3 regions of the Pseudomonas sp. WMBT8 genome follow, and region 1 is predicted to be linked to each of the others. Evidence: predicted binding sites of a transcription regulator. Region 1 holds the regulator's gene; each other region holds the start of a gene.

Region 1 (5,518 bases):
CGACCATGGACTCCGGTGTACGCCCGGCACGCACCTGGCAAGGAAACTGGCCCGCTACCCCGACAAATTTAGCCGACGCGCGGGCATGCAGGCCCAGTTTGTTGATGATTTCAATTTCCAGAGCGGGCATCGCGAAGGTGTTCCTTTCAGCTGAGGTCGCGGTGGCGAACCTGGACATTCTTGAGGGTTTTCTGCAAGACCTGGCCCAGCCGCTCGGTCAGGTAGACGGAGCGGTGATGCCCGCCGGTACAGCCGATAGCGATGGTGACGTAGGCCCGGTTGCTGGCGGCAAAGCGCGGTAGCCACTTGAGCAGGTAGCTGGAGATGTCCTGGAACATCTCTTCCACATCCGGTTGCGCCGCCAGGTACTCGGCAACCGGTAGGTCCAGCCCGGACTGATCGCGCAGTTCCGGCTTCCAATAAGGGTTGGGCAGGCAACGCACGTCAAATACCAGGTCGGCGTCTACCGGCATGCCCCGCTTGAAACCAAAGGATTCAACCAGGAAGGCCGTGCCCGGTTCCGGTTGGTTCAGCAGGCGCAGCTTGATGGCGTCACGCAGCTGGTAAAGGTTCAGGCTAGTGGTATTGATCTTGAGGTCGGCCAAATCGATGATCGGCCCCAACAGCTTGGTCTCGTCTTCGATGGCTTCGGCCAGCGAGCGGTGTGGGCTGCTCAGCGGGTGGCGGCGACGGGTCTCCGAGAAGCGCTTGAGCAGCGTTTCTTCGTCGGCGTCCAGGTACAGCACGTCGCAATGAATATGCTTGGCACGTACCTCTTCAAGCAATTCCGGGAATCGCGTGAGGTGGCTGGGTAGGTTGCGTGCATCGATCGAAACGGCCACCAACGGTTGCGCCAGTTCGGTATGGATCAGCGCGCGCTCAGCCAGCTCGGGCAGGAGGCCAGCCGGCAAGTTGTCGATGCAATAGAAGCCGTTGTCCTCTAACACATTGAGGGCCGTACTTTTACCTGAGCCGGAACGCCCGCTGACGATGATCAAACGCATGATTACTGCCCGCTTTGCTCATCTAGGACAACCTGATACAGCGCTTCATTGGTGCTGGCGCTACGCAGTTTCTTACGTACTTCTTCACGGTCGAGCATGCTGGCGATCTGCCGGAGCAGCTCCAGGTGTGCATCGGTGGCCGCTTCCGGGACCAGAAGGACGAACAGCAGGTCAACCGGAGCGCCATCGATGGCGTCGAAATCAGTGGGGGCGTCCAGGTGCAGCAGGGCGCTTACCGGTGTTTCACAGCCTTTGAGGCGGCAATGAGGAATAGCGATGCCGTTGCCAAAACCGGTCGAGCCAAGTTTTTCACGGGCGATCAGGGCCTCATACACGTCTTGCATCACCAGTTCAGGCACTTCGCGGCTGATCAGGTTGGCAATCTGTTCGAGGGCTTTCTTTTTACTGCCGCCCGGCGCGTTCACGAGGGAACGGCCGGGGGTCAGGATGGTTTCAAGTCGAATCATGGGTGGGGAGTGTTAGCGGCCTGTGCCTTGAAGAAGGCTCTGCTGCTTTTCCTTATGCTTTTTGATTTGGCGATCCAGCTTGTCGGTCAGGTCGTCAATGGCGGCATACATGTCTGAATGCTCTGCATTGGCGACTACTTCCCCGCCGGGTATACGCAAGGTGGCTTCGATTTTCTGCTTCAGCTTTTCGACAGACATGATGACTTGCACATTGGTGATCTTGTCGAAATGCCCCTCAATTCGTTTGAGTTTTTCGCTGATGTAGGCGCGCAGCGGTTCGGTCACTTCCAGTTGGTGTCCACTGATGTTGACTTGCATACAGCTTCTCCTTCGTTGCCAGTGCATAAAGCGGCGGGTAGGGATACCCGCCACTGGAACGCTGTGGCCTGCCCGTCACATCAACCGCTTACGCTCGCTGGAAGGCGCGATCCCAAGGGACTCGCGGTACTTGGCGACGGTTCGACGGGCGACCTGAATGCCTTGTGCTTCCAGTAAACCAGCGATCTTGCTGTCACTCAACGGCTTTTTCTGATTTTCCGCCGCAACCAGTTTTTTGATGATCGCGCGGATCGCCGTGGACGAGCATTCGCCGCCCTCGGAGGTGCTGACGTGGCTGGAGAAAAAGTATTTCAGCTCATATATACCCCGTGGGGTATGCATGAATTTCTGCGTAGTGACCCGGGAGATAGTCGATTCATGCATGCCGACAGCCTCGGCAATGTCATGCAGCACCAAAGGCTTCATCGCTTCGTCGCCGTACTCCAGGAAGCCGCGCTGATGCTCGACGATCTGGGTGGCCACTTTCATCAGGGTCTCGTTGCGGCTTTGCAGGCTCTTGATGAACCAGCGTGCTTCCTGCAACTGGTTGCGCATGAACGTGTTGTCGGCACTGGTATCGGCCCGGCGCACGAAGCCTGCGTACTGCGGGTTGACCCGCAGGCGTGGCACCGATTCCTGGTTCAGTTCCACCAGCCAGCGCTCGTTGTCCTTGCGCACAATTACGTCAGGTACGACATATTCGGCTTCGCTGGACTCGATCTGCGAGCCTGGGCGCGGGTTGAGGCTCTGTACCAGTTCGATGATCTGGCGCAGGTCATCTTCCTTGAGCTTCATCCGGCGCATCAGCTGGCTGTAGTCGCGGCTGCCCAACAGGTCGATGTAATCGGTGACCAGGCGTTGGGCCTCGGTCAGCCACGGTGTCTTGGCGGGCAGTTGGCGCAATTGCAGCAACAGGCACTCGCTGAGGTTGCGCGCGCCAATGCCGGCAGGCTCGAACTGCTGGATGCGGTGCAGGACGGCTTCGATTTCGTCCAGCTCGATATCCAGCTCCGGGTCGAAGGCCTCGAGGATTTCTTCAAGGGTTTCGTCCAGGTAGCCCTGATTGTTGATGCAGTCGATCAGGGTCACGGCGATCAGGCGATCGGTGTCGGACATCGGGGCAAGGTTCAGTTGCCACAGCAAGTGGCTCTGCAGGCTTTCGCCGACGGAGGTGCGGGTGGTGAAGTCCCACTCGTCATCATCGTTGCTGGGCAGGCTGCTGGCGCTGGTCTGGTAGACATCTTCCCAGGCCGTATCCACCGGCAGTTCATTGGGGATGCGTTCGTTCCATTCGCCTTCTTCCAGGTTATCCACCGTGGGTGCGGTTTCCTGGTAGGACGGTTCCTGGACGTCAGTGTTGGGTTTTTGCTCTATGTTGTCGGCCAGCGGGTCGGCATTATCGAAGTCGTCGCCTTCTTCCTGGCGTTCGAGCATCGGGTTGGACTCCAGGGCCTCCTGGATTTCCTGTTGCAGGTCCAGGGTCGACAATTGGAGCAGGCGGATGGCCTGTTGCAGCTGCGGTGTCATCGTCAGCTGCTGGCCCATTCTCAGGACTAGCGATGGTTTCATGGCAGGGGCTTAACACCTTATTCGCCGGCGCAATGCGCCATCCACGACAGGGCGCGTGAGCGCCAAACATAAGCAAATTATATGCCTGATATCGGGGGCTTTGCCTAGAGCGCGGTAACAATAAAAATAATGAGGTTTTTATTGACTCCCGCGCCTGATGGCGAATGTCCTGACACCCCAGCGCTTACAGGCGGAACTCGTGCCCCAGGTACACTTCCTTGACCAGTTCGTTGGCCAGGATGGTGGCGGAGTCGCCTTCGGCAATCAGTTGGCCGTCGTTGACGATGTAGGCGGTTTCGCAGATATCCAGGGTCTCACGCACGTTGTGGTCGGTGATCAGTACGCCGATCCCCTTGGCCTTGAGGTGATGGATGATCTGCTTGATGTCGCCTACCGAAATCGGGTCGACACCGGCGAAGGGTTCATCCAGCAGGATGAACTTCGGTGCAGTGGCCAGGGCGCGGGCGATTTCCACGCGACGGCGCTCGCCGCCGGACAGGCTCATGCCGAGGTTGTCGCGAATGTGGTTGATGTGGAACTCCTGCAGCAGGCTTTCCAGCTCCTGGCGGCGTCCGTCGCGATCCAGTTCCTTGCGGGTTTCAAGGATCGCCATGATGTTGTCGGACACCGACAGTTTGCGGAAGATCGACGCCTCCTGGGGGAGATAGCCGATCCCGGCCCGTGCACGACCGTGCATGGGCTGGTGGCTGACGTCCAGGTCGTCGATCAATACGCGACCCTGGTCCGCCTGGACCAGGCCGACAATCATGTAGAAGCAGGTGGTCTTGCCGGCACCGTTGGGGCCAAGCAGGCCGACGATCTGGCCGCTGTCGATCGACAGGCTGACGTCGCGCACGACCTGACGGCTTTTATAGGCCTTGGCCAGATGCTGGGCTTTCAGGGTTGCCATTACTGGGCCTTCTTCTTCGGCTGGATAACCATGTCGATTCGCGGACGTGGCGCAGTGACCTTGGTGCCATTGGCGCGGCCGGCAGTGGCGACCTGCTTGACGGTGTCGTAGACGATTTTCTCGCCTTCGGTCGAGTTGCCGTCACTGCTGATCACTTTGGCGCGGTCGGTCAGTACGATGCGATTCTGCGGGGCATGGTACTGGATGGTCACGCCGTAGCCCTTGATCGGAGCTGGGTCGGTCGCCGCCTGTTGCTGCTCGAAATAGGCCAGGTTGCCCACCGAGGTCACGACGTCGATGTCGCCAGCCGGGGTGCGGGTAAGGGTTACGGTATTGCCGGTAATCTTCATCGAGCCTTGAGTGATGATTACGTCGCCCTTGTAGGTCGCGATACCTTGTTTGTCATCCAACTGCGCATCGTCAGCCTGAATGTGGATCGGTTGCTGGCTATCGTTCGGCAGAGCCCAGGCGCTCACGCTTCCCAGTGCTGCGCCCAGACCGAGCAAAATAGGGAGGGTTTTAACGAGCCTCATACTGTCCTCTTACGTTCGATAGCAGGTGTATCCTGCTTTCTTTCAAATACGCTTTCATTCCCTTGCCAGTCGATACACCGCCAGCGCCGTCGATTCTAACGTCTTGCTCGGTCTGCGCATATTGCTTCTGTGGGAATACGGTCATGCGACTGCTGGTAATAATGGTGTCGCGGTTCTGGGCGTCAGTGCGGGCAACACGCACCGAGTCGATCAGCTCCACTTCGGTACCGTCCGGGTTGACCTCGCCACGCTTGCTGGTGACGTGCCACGGAAATTCGGTGCCGCGATACAGGTTCAGGTCCGGATTGGTCAGCAGTGTGACCTCCGAAGCCTTCAGGTGTTCGACCTTGTCCGACGTCATTTCGTACTGCACCTTGCCGTCTGGCAGGAACTGCACGCTGTAGGCGTTGGTGGCGTAATAGTCGATGGCGCCCTGGTCGACCTGCGCGACAGGCTGGTCGAGGAAGCGCTCCGGGCTGATATTCCAGTAGCCCACCGCGAGGAACAGCGCGGCGATGGCTCCGAATATCAGGAAGTTGCGAATCTTTTTGCTCAGCATAGAAGGCTCTATAGGTAGGCGGCGTGGGCCGCTTCAAGGCTGCCCTGGGCGCGCAGGATCAGCTCGCAGAACTCGCGCGCGGCACCTTCGCCGCCACGGGCCTGGGTAATGCCGTGGGCGTGTTCGCGAACAAATGACGCGGCATTGGCCACCGCCAT
Region 2 (5,518 bases), 2.7 Mb from region 1:
CTGCGCGAAGCCATCGATGGCCGCGCCATTCTTGTCCAGGCCAGCCGCCAGGCCCACCGGGTTGGGAAAATCGAGCCCCATCACCGACACCGGCATCTTCGCCGGCGCCTTGCACACCAGGCCATTGAGCCCCAGGCGGCCACCCGCGCCGATCAGGTCCAGGGACAGATCGTGGGAAGTTTCCGGGGAGAGTTTGAACAACAGCTGGCGGGCCAGGGTATACATGGGCGGGCTTGACTCGGATGGCGGCAAAAGGTGGCGGCGATTATAGCCGGGGTGGCGGGTCCGTGCGAGGCATGGCACACCGCCGGTCGATCATCCATTGCGATGGGCCATCAACTCTTCATAGCGGCTCCAGATCTTCTGCGCGTAGCGCAGGCGCAACGCGTCACGCTCGGTCCCCGCCCCAGGCCCGACGTTATAGGCGCCCACGGCAGTCCAGTTGTAGCCAAACTGCTTGATGAAGCCGGCCAGGATCGAGGCCCCCACCTCGACCGACAGACAGGGCTCATCCAACAGGCGCTGCTCGGTAATGCCCTGCTTGAGCAGGCGAGGCAGATGGATGCTGTTGATTTGCATCAGGCCAATATCATAGGTGCCGTTGTTATTGCTGTAGTTCATGGCCTCGGCACGGTAGCCGGACTCCACAGCGGCAATCGCCTGCAACAGTTCCGGCTCGATATCGTATTGACGAGCGGCCTCGGCCCAGCAGTACGCCCGGGCTTCGCCTGCCCCGCCCAGGCAAAGCAACAACAGTCCCAGCCGGCAGGCGCGTTTCATGCCCGCTCGCCATACCATCCACAGGCAGGGCACGCACGGGGCGCTTTGCCCGCCGCCTGCGCCGGGCCAGGTGGCTCGATCACCCGCACCCGGCCATTGAAGCGATAACCACGGCCATACACGGTCGCGATCAGCGCCCGGTCGCCCTCCAACTGCTTGCGCAGCGCGTAGATGCACCGGGTCAGGGACTCTTCGGCGATATCGGTATGGGGCCAGACCTGCTCCAGCAGGTGGTCCTTGCTGACCAGCACGCCGGGCGTGGCCAGCAACAGGCGCAACACGTGACATTCCTTGGGTGGTAGCTGAATGTCGCGACCTTCAGTGGTCAACCTGCCATCCGCCTGCAACCTCCAATGACCAAAGGCGAGGGACGCCGCCATCAAGCCCTCAACTGCAACAACCATTCAAACCTCTGTACCTGTCTGCGGACATTCACGGCGCCCTGATTTTCCATAGCGCACCGTCTGGGAGATAGGGCGACTATAGAAACCCGCAGCCAGTTTCACGTTAGGAAAAAGCCCGCTGCTTCGAAGTTTTCCGGGAGTGTTGCGTAGGAACTTTCGAAGTCTGTACAAACCCCGCTACGGCTCGGCGATCCGCGCAAATGCACGCCGCACACGCTCGTATTGCTCGGCACTCAAGGGCGTCGAAGTGACGGAATGCGCGGGTGTGTCCAGCTCAGCCACCAGTTTTTTGATCAGCCTCAACTGCTGCTCACTGCCTTTGACCAGCAGGCTGTTGGTCTCTGGGTAGGCGATTACCACCGCGCCGGTGCCGGCCTTGCGCCCCAGCGTGGCGAGCTGTTTCTCGAGCAGCGTGGCGACACCCGGCACGGTGATGGTCTGCGAGCCCATGTCATACCGACGGTCCGAGACGTCGGCATTCTGCACCTGGACTACGCCCACTTCAGGCGGGGCCTCGCGTCGCGCCGGGCGCGGGCGATCCATCAACTGGGCCAGGCGCAGGACGTGGTCGACGTAGTTGGCGGGCCCCGACACATAAAACAATCGGGCGCCGGCCTTGCGCAGGGGGTAACGCGCCTCTTCGAGCCCCGCGCGGCGCATGACCTGGCGCAATCGGTCGACGGTCATGTAGCGCAGGGTCACCCCGGAACTCTTGGCCTCGCTGGCGTCGTAGAGATGCAGCACCTGGCCGTCGCTGTACCAGATCAGATCGTGCTGCAACGCCACGCTCTCCAGGACCGCTAGTGCATGGGCAAAATCAAAATGCCCGATAATGCGCTTGCCCGCCGCCAGTTTGCTGACCACGATGGGCTGGCCCAGGGGCACCGCAAGCCGTCTGAAGAAGCCTTGTAGGCTTTCGTCCCACATCAGATAGGACTCGCCCATGGCCGGCAAGGCATTGAGCATCAACAGACCGCCCAGCAGCCAGCGCTGTAAAAAGCCACGACAGGTCGTTGCGTTAGATCGATCAAGGAGCACGCCGGGTTTCCTGGACGGTGTTGCGTGAAAGAGCGCCATAGTGAAAGCCCACCCGGGTGCAATCTTGATGAAAACCTGATCAACCACCACTCGCCCGGGCGCCGTGGCATGTGCCTTGCTTTGCCCTACCCAGCGCAGCCCGCGCCAACGCCGGAACGGGCTCACAGACAAAGGCGTCGTTACCTGCCGCGGCTTGCATGCCGCCTGGCATAACGACGCCTTTTTTCATACAGAAGGTAGGTGTAGATGAGTGATCAGCTCGGCAACAGCCAGGCCAACAACCCTCTGGCCTGGGTCAACGGCAGCGATGCCCCGGAAAAGAGCAGCCTCGACCTGGGCTTCATGGCCTTGAGCGATTGTGCCTCGCTAGTGGTCGCGGCGACCCAGGGGTTTGCCCAGCCCTACGGCCTGACGCTAAACCTCAAGCGCCAGTCATCCTGGGCCGGCCTGCGGGACAAGCTGGTCAGCGGCGAACTCGACGCCGCCCACAGCCTGTACGGCCTGATCTATGCGGTGCACCTGGGCATCGGCGGCGTTGCGCCGACCGACATGGCGGTGCTGATGGGCCTGAACCAGAACGGCCAGGGCATCAACCTGTCCCAGGGCCTGCAACAACAGGGCGTGACCAGTCCTGAGGCACTGGCGCGCAAGGTGCACCAAAGCCGGACAAAACTGACCTTCGCCCAGACGTTTCCTACCGGCACCCACGCCATGTGGTTGTATTACTGGCTGGCTAGCCAGGGCATTCATCCATTGCGGGATGTGGACAGTGTGGTAGTGCCGCCACCGCAGATGGTCGCGCACCTGCAAGCCGGGCGGATCGACGGCCTATGTGTCGGCGAACCCTGGTGCGCCAGCGCGGCGCAACAGCACCAGGGTTTTACCCTCGCCACCAGCCAGGCGATCTGGCCGGACCACCCGGAGAAAGTCCTGGGCTGCACCCAGGCGTTTGTCGAGCAGTACCCCAACACCGCCCGGGTGCTGGTGATGGCGGTCCTGGAAGCCAGCCGCTTTATCGACGACAGCATCGAAAACCGACGTTCCACCGCGCAACTGCTGAGCGCCCGGGAATACCTGGACGCCCCGCTCGACTGCATCGAGCCACGGCTGCTGGGCGCCTATGCCGACGGCCTGGGCAACCACTGGCAGGACGCGCACGCGCTGCGCTTCCATGGCGAGGGCGAGGTCAACCTGCCGTACCTGTCCGATGGCATGTGGTTCATGACCCAGTTCCGCCGCTGGGGCCTTTTGCGGGAAGACCCCGATTACCTCGCCGTGGCCCGCCAGGTGCAGCAACTGGATCTCTATCGCCAGGCCGCAAGCGCCGTGGGCGTGGCGGCCATGGACACGCAGATGCGCAGCAGCCAATTGATCGACGGCAAGGTCTGGGACGGCTCGGACCCGGCCGGTTATGCCCGCAGTTTCCGCCTGCATGCCCTGGCCGACGATGTCGTCCGCCACGCCTTGCGCTGACCGGAGGCCACCCATGTTGCGAATCCTGCTGATCAATGACACCCCACGCAAAGTCGGGCGCCTCAAGAGCGCGCTGACCGAAGCCGGTTTTGAGGTAATCGACGAGTCCGGCCTGACCATCGACCTACCGGCGCGCGTCGAAACGGTGCGCCCGGACGTGATTCTGATCGATACCGAATCACCCGGGCGCGATGTGATGGAGCAAGTGGTGCTGGTCAGCCGCGACCAGCCGCGGCCCATCGTGATGTTTACCGACGAACATGATCCCGGGGTGATGCGCCAGGCGATCAAGTCCGGGGTCAGCGCCTACATCGTCGAAGGCATCCAGGCCCAGCGCCTGCAACCGATCCTCGATGTCGCCATGGCGCGCTTCGAGAGCGACCAGGCCTTGCGCGCACAACTACTGGCCCGCGACCAGCAACTGGCGGAACGCAAGCGCATCGAGCTGGCCAAGGGCTTGCTGATGAAAATGAAGGACTGCAATGAGGAACAGGCCTACACCCTGATGCGCCGCCAGGCCATGAGCCGCCAGCAGAAGTTGATCCAGGTGGCGGAGCAGATTATTGCCATGAGTGAATTGCTAGGCTGAGCCACACAACCGCAATCGCCCAAGGTGGGAACGGGCCTGCCCGCGAGGGCAATGTCACGGTTGGCGCAAGACTTGCTAACTAAACACCACAGGTAGCCAACGGCGGTTGCCCCTCCACGACAAAGACGTCGCACATCCGGTTTGCCCAGGCGAACCCGGTGGCGGCGTTTTTTCGTTTGGATGGGGCGGCCTTCGCTGGCCGTTCCATCACCAGGCCTTCTACAAGATCCCCAATCTGAGGTGCGTGATGAAATCAAGCTTCTGGAAATCCGGGCACACCCCGACCTTGTTTGCCGCGTTCCTGTATTTCGACCTGAGTTTCATGGTCTGGTACCTATTGGGCCCGCTGGCGGTGCAGATCGCCGCCGACCTGCAACTGACCACCCAGCAACGCGGGCTGATGGTCGCCACGCCGATCCTGGCAGGGGCGATCCTGCGCTTCCTGATGGGCATGCTCGCGGACAAGCTGTCGCCCAAGACTGCCGGCCTGATCGGCCAGGTGATCGTGATTGTGGCGCTGTTCTGTGCCTGGAAACTGGGGATCCACAGTTATGAACAGGCGTTGCTGCTAGGACTGTTCCTCGGCATGGCCGGGGCCTCGTTTGCCGTCGCCCTGCCGCTGGCCTCCCAGTGGTACCCCGCCGAACACCAGGGCAAGGCCATGGGCATCGCCGGGGCCGGCAACTCCGGCACGGTGTTCGCCGCGCTACTGGCACCGCTGATCGCCGCCGCATTTGGCTGGAGCAACGTGTTTGGCTTTGCCCTGATCCCGCTGATCCTGACTTTGATCGTGTTCGCCTGGCTGGCACGCAATGCGCCTGAGCGACCCAAAGCCAAATCCATGGCCGACTATTTCAAGGCCCTGGGCGACCGCGACAGTTGGTGGTTCATGTTCTTCTACAGCGTGACCTTCGGTGGTTTCATCGGCCTGGCCAGCGCCCTGCCCGGCTACTTCAACGACCAATACGGCCTGAGCCCGGTCACCGCCGGTTACTACACCGCCGCCTGCGTGTTCGGCGGCAGCCTGATGCGGCCCCTGGGCGGCGCCCTGGCTGACCGTTTCGGCGGGATCCGCACCCTGCTGGGCATGTACGGCGTGGCGGCCGTGTGCATCGCCGCAGTGGGCTTCAACCTACCGAGTTCCTACGCGGCACTGGCACTTTTCGTGTGCACCATGCTCGGCCTGGGTGCGGGTAACGGTGCGGTATTCCAACTGGTGCCCCAGCGCTTTCGC
Region 3 (5,518 bases), 790 kb from region 1:
TCATGACTTGCGAAAAGCAGATTAGTTATAGCCCAGCTTCACCATCTGTCGAAGGCTGCCGGAAAAAAATCAACGTCCACCGGATAACCAGTGGCTTATGCCCCGTCACCGTGCAAGGTGCCGAGGACGTTACGAGCACCGCCATGATCACGCTACTCGCCCAGATAAACGCCTTGCCATGTGCCCATTGCCAAATGGCCGGCCGTGACCTGCAAACTCAGTTGGCGAGCCGAAAGGCTGCCCTTGAAATGACCCGGGGCTTGGCCCGCAGGGTAATCAGGGTCTGCCGATGTATACAGTTCTGCGCCCATCGGCGCGCATTCTAGCGCGCTCTGGGAAAAAACAAAGTGCCGAATACGCCTACATGCCTGTAAGACATTCGCACACTGAAAAGTACCGTGTGGATCCGATCACAAACTCGACACAAAAATTCTCACACGCTTTCACCACAGGCAAATACCAGACAAAAAAATGCCCGGCAAGCCGGGCATGTTTTTTTCATAGGTTCTTACAAGTTGTAGCCACGTTCGTTGTGTTCCGCCAGGTCCAGGCCAACGGCCTCTTCCTCTTCGGTCACACGCAGGCCGATGGTCAAGTCCAGCACCTTGAGAATCACAAAGGTCACGATACCGGTGTAGATCACGGTAAAGCCTACGCCCTTGGCCTGGATCCAGACCTGCGCGGCAATATCGGTCACCGTGCCGAAGCCACCCAGGATCGGCGCCGCGAATACACCGGTGAGGATCGCCCCGACAATCCCGCCAACACCGTGCACGCCGAAGGCATCCAGGGAGTCATCGTAGCCCAGCTTGCGCTTGAGGCTGGTGGCGCAGAAGAAGCAGATCACGCCAGACGCCAGGCCGATCACCAGGGCGCCCATTGGGCCCACGGTACCGGCGGCCGGAGTAACGGCCACCAGGCCGGCGACCACACCCGAGGCGATGCCCAGGGCGCTTGGTTTGCCGTGGGTGATCCACTCGGCGAACATCCAGCCCAGTGCCGCAGCCGCGGTAGCGATCTGGGTCACCAGCATCGCCATGCCCGCCGTGCCGTTGGCCGCAGCAGCGGAGCCGGCGTTGAAGCCGAACCAACCGATCCACAGCATCGCCGCGCCGATCAGGGTGTAGCCCAGGTTATGCGGGGCCATCGGCGTAGTCGGGTAGCCTTTACGCTTGCCGAGCACGATGCACGCCACCAGGCCAGCCACACCGGCGTTGATGTGCACCACGGTGCCGCCAGCGAAGTCCAGCACGCCCCAGTCCCACATCAGGCCGCCGTTGCCGCTCCAGACCATGTGCGCGATCGGCGCATAGACCAGGGTGAACCAGATGGCCATGAACAGCAGCATGGCGGAGAACTTCATACGCTCGGCAAACGCACCGACGATCAGCGCCGGGGTGATGATCGCGAAGGTCATCTGGAAGGTGATGAACACCGCTTCCGGGAACAGCGCTGCAGGCCCAGTGATGCTGGACGGTGTGACACCCGCCAGGAACGCCTTGCCCATGCCGCCGAAGAACGAGTTGAAGTTGACGACGCCTTGCTCCATGCCCGTGGTGTCGAACGCAATGCTGTAGCCGTAGACGACCCACAGGATGCTGATCAGACCGGTAATGGCGAAGCACTGCATCATCACAGAAAGAATGTTTTTGGAGCGGACCATGCCGCCGTAGAACAGCGCCAGGCCAGGGATGGTCATGAACAGCACCAGTGCGGTGGCTGTCAGCATCCAGGCAGTGTCGCCGGAATTGAGGACTGGAGCCGCCACTTCGTCTGCCGCCATGGCCAGGCTGGGCATTACGATGGACAACAGGGCTCCTAGCCCTGCGAATTTACGCAGAGTCATATTGTTTTCTCCTGGGGCGTTGGGGTTTGGCGGCTTAGATTGCGTCGGTATCGGTTTCGCCGGTACGGATGCGAATAGCCTGTTCCAGATTGACCACGAAGATCTTGCCGTCGCCGATCTTGCCGGTGTTGGCCGCCTTGGTTATCGCCTCGATAACCCGATCAAGATCCTTGTCGTCAATGGCGACATCAATCTTCACCTTCGGCAGGAAATCGACTACGTATTCCGCGCCGCGATACAGCTCGGTATGACCCTTCTGCCGACCGAAGCCTTTGACCTCAGTGACGGTAATGCCCTGCACGCCGATCTCGGACAGTGACTCGCGTACATCGTCCAACTTGAACGGCTTGATGATGGCAGTGACTAGCTTCATGAAAACTCTCTCCCGAATTGGTGGACTTGCCCCAGGAAAACAAACCCGTCTCAAGTCTAAGCGCAGTGCCTGGCTTTGTAACGCATCGTCGCCTCGGCAATTGCCTTGGCGACGCCAGCTAACCGTTGGTGACGAAACATGTACCCTGGTCCGTCAGCGCACTGCATTCGTCACAGCGACTGCATCAGTGCATGGGTCATGATCGTCTAAGCAGAAACCTTGCCAGCTCCGTAAAAATCACTGAAATCAATCCGTTGCCCGCTCACACCGAGCGATGGGCCGTTGTAGCAGCCCACATACGCACAAAAACAGTGCGTCCGCATTCGGGCCAATGCGCGAAAAGCGTGCGCAGAGCACTGGGAAAAGACTATAGGCGCTGCGTGATACACTGCCGGCCAACTGTTTTCCGGAATGTTTCCCATGCTCGCGCCCAAAGACCTCCTCGACGCCCTGAGCGGCCACGCCTCTCGCCTGTTCAGCGGCGAGACCCCGCTGCCTCGCAATGAAATCGAAAGCCAGTTCAAGGCACTGCTGCAAAGCGGGTTCAGCAAACTGGACCTGGTCAGCCGGGAAGAATTCGACAGCCAGATGGTAGTCCTGGCCCGCACCCGAGCACGCCTGGAGAGCCTGGAGGCGAAGGTGGCAGAGTTGGAAGCACGGTTGAATCCACCCCAGGAATAACCACCCTGCCCCCTGTAGGAGCCGGCTTGCCGGCGATGGCTGTCTACCTGACACACCAAGCCGGCTCCTGCAATTTCAACGCCCGGATACGTTCAGTAAAACCTGCGCAAGGCGCCTCCCCCTCTCTCGTCTACCCTTGAAAAACCGCAAAGCGGCCCTCCCTTCAAGGAACGAACATGTCCCTCGCCATCGTCCACAGCCGCGCCCAGATCGGCGTCGAAGCCCCCGCCGTCACGGTCGAAGTGCATATGGCCAATGGCTTGCCGTCCCTGACCCTGGTGGGCTTGCCGGAGACTGCGGTCAAGGAAAGCAAAGACCGCGTGCGCAGCGCCATTCTCAACAGTGCGCTGCAATACCCCGCGCGCCGCATCACCCTTAACCTGGCGCCCGCCGACCTGCCCAAGGACGGCGGGCGTTTTGATCTGGCGATTGCCCTGGGGATTCTCGCGGCCAGCGTACAGGTGCCGGCACAGGCGTTGGATGGCGTGGAGTGCCTCGGCGAACTGGCCCTGTCTGGCGAAGTGCGTGCCGTCAAAGGTGTGTTGCCAGCCGCATTGGCCGCACGCAAGGCCGGGCGCAGCGTGATCGTGCCCAGGGCCAATGCCGAGGAGGCGTGCCTGGCCGGCGGGTTGAAGGTGATTGCGGTGGATCATCTGCTGCAAGTGGTGGCGCACCTGAATGGGCTGGTGCCGATCGAGCCTTACACGTCCGACGGATTGCTGTACCTGAACAAACCTTACCCGGACCTGAGCGAGGTGCAGGGCCAACTGGCCGCCAAGCGCGCACTGCTGATTGCGGCAGCGGGTGCCCACAACTTGCTGTTCAGCGGGCCACCCGGCACCGGCAAGACCTTGCTTGCCAGCCGCCTGCCCGGCCTGCTACCGCCCTTGAGCGAACAGGAGGCGCTGGAAGTGGCGGCGATCCAATCAGTGGTCAGCCTGGCGCCGTTGAGCCACTGGCCTCATCGGCCCTTTCGCCAGCCGCACCATTCCGCGTCCGGGCCGGCGCTGGTGGGCGGCGGCTCGAAACCGCAGCCTGGGGAAATCACCCTGGCCCATCACGGGGTGTTGTTTCTCGATGAGCTGCCGGAATTTGATCGCAAGGTGCTGGAGGTGCTGCGCGAACCGCTGGAATCGGGACATATCGTGATTTCCCGGGCACGCGACCGCGTCAGCTTCCCGGCACGCTTTCAACTGGTGGCGGCGATGAACCCCTGCCCTTGCGGTTACATGGGTGAGCCCAGTGGACGTTGCCGGTGTACGCCGGAGCAGATCCAGCGCTACCGCAACAAACTCTCCGGGCCGTTGCTGGACCGGATTGATTTGCACCTGACCGTGGCACGTGAAACCACCGTGCTGAACCCCTCCCAAAAGGTCGGTGATGACACGGCGAAGGCATCCGCCCAAGTGGCCGAGGCCCGGGAGCGCCAGCAAGGGCGCCAGGGTTGCGCGAATGCCTTCCTCGACCTGGCGGGATTACGCGAGCACTGCGCACTGGTAAACGCCGATGAAAGCTGGCTGGAGAGCGCTTGCGAGCGGCTGACGTTATCGCTGCGCGCAGCCCACCGACTGCTCAAGGTCGCGCGTACCCTGGCAGACCTTGAGCAAGTGGAAGGCATCGCTCGCCATCACTTGGCGGAGGCATTGCAGTACCGGCCGGCATCAGTTGGCTAGCAGCGTTCAGGAAAAATCCAGCAGCAGCCTCGCCACTTCCAGCACCTCACCCAGTACCGCTTCTGCCGACTCGGCGGAAGGCTTGAGCATCAGGTCATCGGCGTAGCCCATCGCCAGGGCGAAGAGCTGCCGTGCAGCGCGTTGGGGCGACTTGCAGCGAAAGACCCCGGCAGCGACACCCCGCTCGATCACCTCGGCAAGCATGCCTTGCCATTGGGCATTGATCACCAGGTAAGCCTTGGCCATTTGCGCGTCATGCATGGCCTCGTCCCAGGCGTCCAGCCAGAGAGCCCAGCCTGCATCGGCGGTGCTGGGCAGACAGTCGCTCAAGAATCCTACGAGCGCCTCCAGTGGTGGGGCATCGGCCAAGGGCTCGCGCACTTCATCCAATTGCTCATTCGCAAAGCGCACAAAGGCTTCGCGGCGCAATTCATTCCAGTCGCTGAAGTAGTGATAGACATGGCTGCGCGACAGCCCGGCATGTTCGGCCAAGTCACGGGTGGATACATCGGCAAACCCCTTGCTGCGAAACAGCTCCAAGGCAGCGGCGATGATCTGGTCTTTACGGTCGATACGCGACATGGGCAATTCCTTACGGGCGCCACCAGATAAGCGGCGCTTGCTTTTTGAGCGATCGCTCAAGGATACTTGAGCAGTCGCTCAATAGTAGCGCCTATTACTCCTTCGGTGCACCCATGCCATCCACAACGCCACACATCCTGATCGAAGAAAGCAAGAAAATCGGCCAGCAATCGGCCAGCCAAACCCTCAAGGCAATCGCCAAGGCTTATCCCGGCAAGCTGTTCTGCACGCTGTCGTTGGTTGCGCTGGAGAACGCGTTGCTGCTGGCCTATCCCCTGTTTGCCGGTTTCGCCGTGGACTCGATCCTGCGCGGCGATGCCGGCAGTGCGCTGTTCTATGCGGCCGTGGTGATGGCGTTCTGGG

What was found. The regulator sigma-54, encoded in region 1, starts transcription at its own class of promoters, with help from an activator protein. The targets are predictions, from matches to a motif close to ANTGGCATNNANNTTGCTNT.
Region 2: ACO77H_RS07445 (CmpA/NrtA family ABC transporter substrate-binding protein) is a predicted target of sigma-54. The motif match lies at 2,325-2,344, and genes of this name have one in related genera.
Region 3: glnK (P-II family nitrogen regulator) is a predicted target of sigma-54. The motif match lies at 2,427-2,446, and genes of this name have one in related genera.

The regions. Positions count from the first base shown of each region.
Region 1 is NZ_CP188096.1:5,110,314-5,115,831, reverse strand. It holds gene ACO77H_RS23250 (HPr family phosphocarrier protein) at 1-130, opposite strand, end outside; gene rapZ (RNase adapter RapZ) at 147-1,004, opposite strand; gene ptsN (PTS IIA-like nitrogen regulatory protein PtsN) at 1,007-1,471, opposite strand; gene hpf (ribosome hibernation-promoting factor, HPF/YfiA family) at 1,484-1,789, opposite strand; gene ACO77H_RS23230 (RNA polymerase factor sigma-54) at 1,865-3,358, opposite strand; gene lptB (LPS export ABC transporter ATP-binding protein) at 3,543-4,268, opposite strand; gene lptA (lipopolysaccharide transport periplasmic protein LptA) at 4,268-4,801, opposite strand; gene lptC (LPS export ABC transporter periplasmic protein LptC) at 4,788-5,360, opposite strand; gene ACO77H_RS23210 (KdsC family phosphatase) at 5,369-5,518, opposite strand, start outside.
Region 2 is NZ_CP188096.1:1,681,904-1,687,421, reverse strand. It holds gene ACO77H_RS07465 (quinone-dependent dihydroorotate dehydrogenase) at 1-225, opposite strand, end outside; gene ACO77H_RS07460 (transglycosylase SLT domain-containing protein) at 316-780, opposite strand; gene ACO77H_RS07455 (winged helix-turn-helix domain-containing protein) at 777-1,184, opposite strand; gene ACO77H_RS07450 (secretin N-terminal domain-containing protein) at 1,362-2,222, opposite strand; gene ACO77H_RS07445 (CmpA/NrtA family ABC transporter substrate-binding protein) at 2,469-3,695, shown strand; gene ACO77H_RS07440 (ANTAR domain-containing response regulator) at 3,709-4,284, shown strand; gene ACO77H_RS07435 (nitrate/nitrite transporter) at 4,532-5,518, shown strand, end outside.
Region 3 is NZ_CP188096.1:5,901,293-5,906,810, forward strand. It holds partial or broken gene ACO77H_RS27025 (YjbQ family protein) at 153-257, opposite strand; gene ACO77H_RS27030 (ammonium transporter) at 509-1,846, opposite strand; gene glnK (P-II family nitrogen regulator) at 1,881-2,219, opposite strand; gene ACO77H_RS27040 (accessory factor UbiK family protein) at 2,640-2,900, shown strand; gene ACO77H_RS27045 (YifB family Mg chelatase-like AAA ATPase) at 3,077-4,573, shown strand; gene ACO77H_RS27050 (TetR/AcrR family transcriptional regulator) at 4,580-5,155, opposite strand; gene ACO77H_RS27055 (ABC transporter six-transmembrane domain-containing protein) at 5,269-5,518, shown strand, end outside.